2 regions of the Paenibacillus sp. FSL R10-2796 genome follow, and region 1 is predicted to be linked to the other one. Evidence: a T-box and tRNA genes for the amino acid it is inferred to sense, from the RefSeq annotation. Region 1 holds a T-box; the other holds one or more tRNA genes.
What was found. The T-box of region 1 lies ahead of metG (methionine--tRNA ligase). A T-box ahead of a tRNA ligase gene usually reads a tRNA of that ligase, here a tRNA-Met.
Positions count from the first base shown of each region.

Region 1 (4,438 bases):
TCGGCTATGTGAGTTCCACAAAACGTATAAAGGTGTGAAATTTGAGATTCATGAAGGAAATACCTTTAGAATCATTGACCTCCTGAATAAAGGTATTGTCGAAGTCGGAATTGTTAGGACACCCTTTAATGGTACAAATTTAGAATGTCTTTACACACAAGCTGAACCTATGATTGCCGTAATGACACCTGAGTATGACTGGAAAACGGATGAAACCTTTATTGAGATCGGTGAGCTAAAGGATAAGCCGCTTATTATCTACCGCCGTTTTGAACAGCTTATCCGGGAAACATGTCTTGAGAACGGCTTTGATCCGCTGATTTTCTGTATGAATGATGATGCTAGAACAACATTGCTCTGGGCAAACGCTGGTCTTGGCATTGGAATCATCCCCAAATCCGCTTTCGAATTAACGAGTAACCGTAATTTGGTCTATAAAGAAATCAGTAGTGAATCACTACGCACGCGGGTCGCCGCCGTCTGGATTAAGGATAAATACTTATCATCATTGGCTTCCAAGTTTATTGAAAGCTTCAGGAATGGATAAATACCAGCTCTATTTATTCACTTGCTGTTGATCTAGCCTATCCTCTTCTTCTTTAATACGGCTAATATCAATTCGTTCAAACAATAATTGTAAATCAGTAACCTGTTGGTAAGGGGGCACCGAGCAAGGCTGCCAATTCGGTAGTTCTAACGACAGGAACCCCCTGATCTTGTCACAAGAGAACGGTAGAAACGGATGCAACAAATTCGCTAAGTTCGCAATAATCTGCACACATGTGTATATTGCAGAATCACAAGAAACCTGATCCTCTTTTATCTGTATCCATGGTTTTTGCAGATCGAAATACTGGTTTGCCTTGCGCACATAAGAAAAAATAAACTCCAGCGCATCTTTTAGATTCCCAGCCTCAATAAGCCGTCCTGATTCCAGATACAAGAGGTCAATATTGTCCTTCCACCCCTTATCTAATTGCTCATTTGGCACTTTCCCTTCATAAAACTTTTCTACAAAAGCCAATGAACGGTTCACTAAGTTACCAAATGCTCCAAGCAGCTCTCCATTATGGCTATAAATAAACTCTCTCCAGGAAAAATCCGTGTCCCGCTTCTCAGGTCCATTGGCAATTAAGAAATAACGAATAGAATCTGGCTGATACCGCTCTAAAATATCAGGTACCCAGACCGCCCAATTTCGGCTAGTGGAGAATTTCTGCCCTTCAAGGGTTAAATATTCGCTAGATATAATCCTGTCCGGTAAATGCAGACCTCCTGCTCCTAATAACACAGCCGGCCATATTAAAGTGTGAAATGGAATATTGTCTTTACCATGCACATAATAAGCGGTAATCGCCCCTTTTTCCTCTAACCAAAAATCCTCCCAGCTTCCTCCGGACTGTGCAGCCCACTGCTTACTGGCTGATAAATAACCACTTACCGCCTCAATCCAAACATAAATTTTTTTATCTTCAAATCCAGCCACAGGAACATCTACACCCCAAGACAAGTCTCTTGTTACCGCGCGGTCCTGCAGCTCTTCTTGTAAATAGCGTTTGGTCAGTTTTATAGCGTTTTCTCTCCAAAATTGTGCTTCCTCTACATATTCCGTTAATTCAGACTGAAAATTAGATAAGCTAAGATAATAATGTTCTGTCGGCCTTTCTGTTGGTGTATTCCCACATAATTTGCAGACTCTGTCTAACAAATCGGCAGGATCTAGAATCGTAGAACAATAATCACATTGATCCCCTCGCGCCCGCTCACCACATACCGGACAAGTCCCTTCCACATATCTGTCTGGCAAAAAGCGCTGATCCACCTCGCAGTAACATTGCGCAATGGTTTTTTTATATAAATGACCATTCTCTAGCAGCTTTGTAAACAACGCTTGCACAACCTTATGATGCTGCTGTTGATCCGTTCGAGTATATAGATCATAACTAAATCCCAGCTGTTCAAAACACTTCAGAAACTCTTCATGATATCTGCTTGCAAAAGCTCCCGGCGTAATCCCTTCATTCGCAGCCTGAACTGCTACGGGTGTGCCATGGCAATCACTGCCTGATACATATAATACGTTATCCCCTTTGGAGCGAAAATATCGTGCCAGCACATCCCCAGGCAACACACTTGATAATCTCCCCAGATGTAAAGATCCATTCGCATACGGCCAAGCGCCACCTATAAACACATTACTCATTAACCTTCTCCTCCTTTTTTTAGACAACAAAAAAACTCCCATCCACAAAGGACGAGAGTTCTACTCACGTGTTACCACCTAATTTTATAAATGCCTCATGACATTTACCTCTTCAGGTACGACGTTAATTAACGTTTATACCCTAGCACTGTAACGGATGCAGGTTCCGGCGCAGCCTACAACCCATAAGGTTTCGATGCGCAGCTCTGAGACCATATTCCCAAGGGTTTTCTTTACTCCTTTTCAGCGACCGGAGCTCTCTGTTGAAAGAATTGCCGTGGTACTCTTTCTCTTCTTTGCTTTTACATATTCAAGTTAGAGAAAATAATACTCAATTTGTTGTTTATTGTCAATGTGAAACATCAAGCTCTCTGTAACTTTTCCAGTTAATCTCCGTCTTTTATATAAATACGTTACAAGGAGGTCCCTCAGTGAAAAAAGTAAATTTGCTTACACTCTCTGTTCTTTTACTAGCAGGAGTATGGGGTTGTTCCGATCATAAAGTTAATTCTGTTCCCAAAAGTGAACCCTATACTTCCAAAGAAGCCATCAGTAGAGGGGATATTGTTTCTTTTGAAAAAGTGTACAACCTCGATAAATTCGAGAAATTTATAACTAATCTCTCCAGCAAAAAAGCAGACAATATACGCGTTACAAGTTACACAGATGAAGGCGATCCCATATTTAAGGATTTAAAATTTGACGGTAACGTGATTAATTACAGCTATGATACTTCTAATGATGCATTCGGTGGAAGCAACACAGGAGTCAGAACCGATACCTGCTCCGAAGTGACGAGTAAAAAAAGCACACAAGGTGAAATTATCTATTCGATCAGCGGTTGCACAAATAATGCCTCTGAAATTGATTACTACCTTTTTCGCACAACAAAATGAAATACTGAAATAAAAAAGACCACCCAATCATAATACAATTGGATGGTCTCTGTTCTTCATATTATTTCATGATTTTGCAAATATCATTGGTGAATTGAACAGGATCACTAACCTGTAGACCTTCGATCAACAGGGCTTGGTTGTACAGCAGGTTCGTGTATAAACCGAGCTTTTCTTTGTCGTTCTCTGCTGCCGCCTTCAAGGACTGGAACACTTCGTGATGGATGTTGATTTCGAGTACCTTATCCGCTTGCACCTCTTGGCCATTCGGCATCGATTTCAGGATTTTTTCCATCTCGATTGTCAGTTCACCTTCAGCAGAGAGACATACCGGATGAGTCTTTAAACGTTTGGAAGCTTTGACATTTTTCACTTTGCCGGACAGGATGTCCTTCATCGCTTCAAAAAGCTCCTTGTTTTCGTTCTCTTCCGCTTCCGTTGGCTTGTCCGCTTCGTCGGCTTCGATCCCCAGATCTCCGCTGGATACGGATTTAAATTCTTTTTCCTTATAAGACTGAATCATCTTGATCGCAAATTCATCAATATCATCAGTGAAGTAGAGAATTTCATACCCTTTATCCGATACAAGCTCGGTTTGCGGGAGCTTCTCGATTCTGTCGATCGACTCTCCGGAAGCATAGTAGATATATTTCTGATCTTCTGGCATTCTTGAGACGTATTCGTCCAGCGTAACCAGCTTCTTCTCCTTAGAGGAGTAGAACATCAACAAATCTTGAAGGGTGTCTTTGTGCATCCCATAATCGTTATAGACACCAAACTTAAGCTGTCTGCCAAAAGCATTATAGAACTGCTCATATTTCTCTCTTTCATCCTTCAGCAGGCTTTGCAGTTGGCTTTTCACTTTATTCTTAATGTTCTTAGCGATCAGAGTCAGCTGACGGTCATGCTGGAGCATCTCTCTGGAAATGTTCAAGGAAAGATCCTCTGAGTCCACCATACCTTTTACAAAGCTGAAGTAATCAGGCAGCAGATCCGCACATTTGTTCATAATCAGCACACCATTGGAATAGAGCTCAAGACCTTTTTCATATTCCTTTGTGTAATAGTCAAACGGCGTATTTTCTGGAATGAACAGGATTGCATTGTACACTACAGCACCATCAGCACTGATATGAATATGTTTAAGCGGCTTATCGAAGCCGTAACGTTTCTCTGCATAGAAGTTATCATAGTCTTCTGTAGTCAGCTCGCTTTTGTTCTTGCGCCAGATAGGCACCATGCTGTTTACGGTTTGTTCTTGAATAACTTCTTCGAACTCGTTCTCCGTGCCTTCTTTTGGCTTTTGCTCCTTCACGTCCATTTTAATTGGGAAACGAAT
Region 1 is NZ_CP150178.1:4,306,691-4,311,128, forward strand. Features, by position in the region: gene NST58_RS19450 (LysR family transcriptional regulator) at 1-547, shown strand, start outside; gene metG (methionine--tRNA ligase) at 557-2,203, opposite strand; T-box leader at 2,248-2,509, opposite strand; gene NST58_RS19460 (DUF4362 domain-containing protein) at 2,635-3,099, shown strand; gene htpG (molecular chaperone HtpG) at 3,161-4,438, opposite strand, start outside.

Region 2 (4,438 bases), 1.2 Mb from region 1:
CCAAAACTTTTTCCCAGCCATCACCGTATCCCCTGCGGATGGTGCAATATTCGTTACCTATTACACTAATCGAGTCAACCCCCTCAACCTTGATGTTTATCTAGCAACATCTAGAGATGGCGGTATGACGTATACAAACACCCGGATAACAACAACTTCCTTTGACGTCACCGGCATCCCCCTAATTGGGGACTACATCGGTAATGCCATCGTCCCCCAAACAGGCCGTCTAGTGAGCGTATGGACAGACACGCGGACCGGTACTGAGAACATCTGGTTTGGGGATAATCAATAAGCTATTAATCAACTTCTGATGATAAATTAAAAGGCTGTTAAGTTAGTATATCTACTTGCAATAAAGGATGCCGAGCGAATATGCGGCATCCTCTATTGCTTCTTATCAAAATTCAGCATTAACCTGTTCAAAGAAATCATCAATTTCAGCGTATTGGACATGCTTTTAATTCAATCAAAATCTACGGCGTATGGTGCTTGCTACTTAATAGTCTATATGTCATGACTGTCCCCTTTCCTCTACAAGAGTAGGGCAATTCCACAGAATACATACTTTTTACCGTTTTCCAGATGATCTGTGATAAAACCAGAGGATCTAATAACGCCGTGACCAAAATGTGATCACGCTGGAAGAACTACCTACTGCATTTCAACGTAAACATAACATTGTCTACATAGGATTGTATACTATCCCGGAACTGAACCATCCATAAGGTTGGCTCGCTGCGGACAGCAGTATTTACAGGGTTTATCGAATAAGCAAAAACAGACCCGTATACATTTGAAGCGCCCCCTCTACCTATCTCAAATAAAACACTCCCCGGAGATCCGATTGCAAAATAAAAACACGCCTATAAGAGCGTGTTGTCACAATGTTTGTTGCGATGCATGGTTCTTATGAACTTTTGCAGAATCATTACTTATAGACTTCATTTTCTAAAATAATAACTTGTTCCTCATTTGAGGACTTCCCTATTTGTTTCGTATTTTCAACCAAACGAAAAATATTATCACAACATTGTTTAGCACCCATTACTAATAAAGGAACACCAATAAAATCAATCATTAATCCTCTTGAGAAGAACCCTCCGATTGACATCAGAATGGGCACCGTGGGTGAAGTATTAGAGAATATTATTTTTTCTTCAAAATGATGTTTACTTTCAAGTAATAAACTCAGGTCTCTTAAAGCTGGGACTACAAGTTTTGATGACTTCCTACCGATTGTATAAACTGCGTCTCCATTTTCATCAATTCCGTGAAAAATAATCTTACCAAAATCATTTTTCGTTAACTTATTAAAAAATTTAACATTCAATATTTCCTCTGAAGTTAATTTCCGCTCAGACTGAGTAATTTGTTTTAAATGATATGCTGCTGCTAAAGAAGTCGTATGTGTCCCACCATAATCATTATAGATATAAATCATAATATCATCCTTCATATTTTTCTCTTATGATTATATCCATTTTATAATGGTGTAATTCGTTTTATTAATTTCAAACCCTAATTGCAGAGTATGGTCTTACTTCCCTTAATAAATACCCTATTTAATTTAATAGGCATTATTATACTTTTCATATTCAAATATTAGGAATGACCTTAAGGAACGCTACACGCAAATTGAGGCTTATTAAAAAATATGGAGACTCATATAAGGATAATGATTTAGTATGTTGCTACCTTGGCAAAAAGTTATACAAAACCAAAACGAATTACTGAAGGTATGAACGTACTAGTACGTAAAGCAGGCGTCAAAAAAAAGATTCCACGACCAGTGAAATAATTTCCGTTAGCAAATCCGTTAGCAAGCTCAAAATCCTGGTCTTTATCCATTCTATTTTCTTAATATCACAAAGCCTACAGACAGCAAAAAACCCTTACAAAGTAAGGGTTTTTGATAAGTGGGCCCTGAGGGACTCGAACCCCCGACCAATCGGTTATGAGCCGACCGCTCTAACCAACTGAGCTAAGGGCCCGGATCTAAAAATATCCGAATGTACAATTGCTGTTGTAATAAAATTGGTTGCGGGGGCAGGATTTGAACCTGCGACCTTCGGGTTATGAGCCCGACGAGCTACCGGGCTGCTCCACCCCGCGTCAGAAATAATATTCAAACAGCGACAATAAATAATATACAGTACAAAATGGGTCTACGTCAAGGATGAATTTGTAAAAGTTCTCAAGGCAAAAATCTAACCCCATATCTTCCTTTGCGGGATCGATAAATCTCCACAAAACTTGGGTCATGATAGCCATAAATCCAGCCATCTTGCTCCAGTCTTTTTGCCAAACAGCCTGCTTGAAATCTCGTTCTGAACAGTTTCGCGAAGTATATCCAATTCATGATGCCCTCTTCTCCTTTTCGCAAATTAATCTTACGCTGCTCTGAACTTATCATGCCCAAGTTCCACAAAATAAGCCACCGGAAATCCGGTGGCTGCTACATATTCCAAAACTCAATCCCCTATGGAGTCAAAATAATATGTGGGATCTTTTTCGAGCGTACCCAGCATCGTATTCCCTTGCTTCTCCCAAGCTTTAAGTGCACTCTCGACCGTTCTCTTGCCCTGATAAACTTCTGTGAACAGTTGGCGCCCAACATCATTAACACGGCTAATTCCAGGCTTCTGTGTTTGTAGGACGTTCATCAAAGGATCATTGGCTGGTAATGGTTTGAGCGTATAGAAGGACTCCAGATTTACTGAAGGTACTTTCGTGGTAATGTAATCCTTACGGGAAGTTAGTTCCCCGCGGGTATGGGCTTTAATTTTGGCTACTTCATTACTGTTGACGAACTTGATTAAATCCCACGCATCTTCCTTATTAGCAGCCATAGTGTTGATAGCCATCATATTACCTACCCAAGTACCTACAGCCACTCCTGGTTTCTCCTTAAAAGTAGGTACGGTAACGAAACCCCAATCGACAGGATTATAATTTTTGATCTTTGCTGCATTGCGGCTCACACCTGTAAGCTCATTAAGATAATCGTATTCTCCAATTACCATTGCAGCTTTTCCGGTAAGGAAAAGATCCCCTTGGACAGGACTATAGGAGCTCCGTTCTGTTTCTATAAAATCCATACCGTTTAACCCAGGTGTAATTTGCTTTTTCACCAATTGGCTGTAGGTCGTCCAAGCTTGACTCCACTGTGTTTGATTTACCTCCATTTTATGTCCCTTGTTGTCATACATAGCAAGCTCAAGCGGTGAGACATAGGTCTGCATATCCCAGAAAGGATCGCTCATATAACGGTTCATAGAAAAGCCATATATACGCTTATCTTTATTTGTCGATTTCTTGGTCACCTTTTCGGCCAGCGCGAACATTTCATCCCAAGTCATTCCATCTGTCGGATAACCTACACCAGCAGCATCAAAAATACCTTTGTTAAAATATAACGCACTCGACATAAAGGTCGGTGCTAACGCGTAAAGACTTCCTCCACCCAGCTCACGAACTCCACTTAGCATCGTAGGCGCCATATTGCTTAAATCATATTGATCTCGTGCGATAAGCGGCTCCAGCGATTGCACCAGATTATGTTCCTCCAAACTCTTCACCAATGTACTATCACCGACGATTACATCAACCGGCTGTGCACCGCCCATAATTGCTCGGATATTCTCCAGATTATCTGGGTTAACCTCTGGATACGTGCTGTCAAAACGAAGCTCATTCATATTAATGGCTGGAATAATCTCAAGTTTGATTTCAGGATGCTGCAATTCATACATATCTGTAAACTGCTGACGAAAAGAAGAATCGTCCTCTCCAGACCAAAGGCTGCCAATACGTAACACGCGCTGTTCTGCAGATGGCTTAGAAGCCTCCGCCCAGGCTGTATGCCTGCTTTCAGAAATTAAAGGCAATAGGAGTGCTGCACATATTCCAAAGCTTAACCAGCGCCGCCATAGCCTTCTATTATTATTTATATGATTCATTCTTGAACCCTCCCATAAAATACTCAATCCATCCACCTTATGAATAATTACCCATAATTCTAGTAACAGTATATAGCTTTATTCAGGAGGGGAAGTTACAGGCTGTTTAAAGTTATGCTACGATTTCTTCATATTATTTCTATAAAAAACGTTCCGCGAGTTTCCTGAGGATACTGAAATGCCCTTCTACGCAGGATAATTGCACTTTGTGCAACTATTACAGCTGAGTGTGTTGTGCTTCTCCTTTTAATTGCACTATGTGCAGTTAAAAAACGTTATTAGGTGCTTTCGGCGGTTATCTGGTGGATGTAATTGCACAAAGTGCAACTATATCGCCAGATCCTCTAAGGAAGGTTAGTTTAAGTGCACAAACTGCAACTATTCGGCGTTTGAGACGACATTGCGATGGAATCACCGGGTGTCAGAGCGTTCAGAGCGTAGAGCGATAGCGCATAGCAGCAGAGTTTCAGAGCGTT
Region 2 is NZ_CP150178.1:5,531,605-5,536,042, forward strand. Features, by position in the region: gene NST58_RS24830 (sialidase family protein) at 1-295, shown strand, start outside; gene NST58_RS24835 (DUF3189 family protein) at 932-1,444, opposite strand; tRNA gene NST58_RS24840 (tRNA-Ile) at 1,921-1,994, opposite strand; tRNA gene NST58_RS24845 (tRNA-Met) at 2,039-2,115, opposite strand; gene NST58_RS24850 (hypothetical protein) at 2,198-2,362, opposite strand; gene NST58_RS24855 (extracellular solute-binding protein) at 2,475-3,962, opposite strand.
Region 2: it has a tRNA-Met gene. The T-box ahead of metG (methionine--tRNA ligase) is inferred to sense a tRNA for this amino acid. The anticodon was not compared.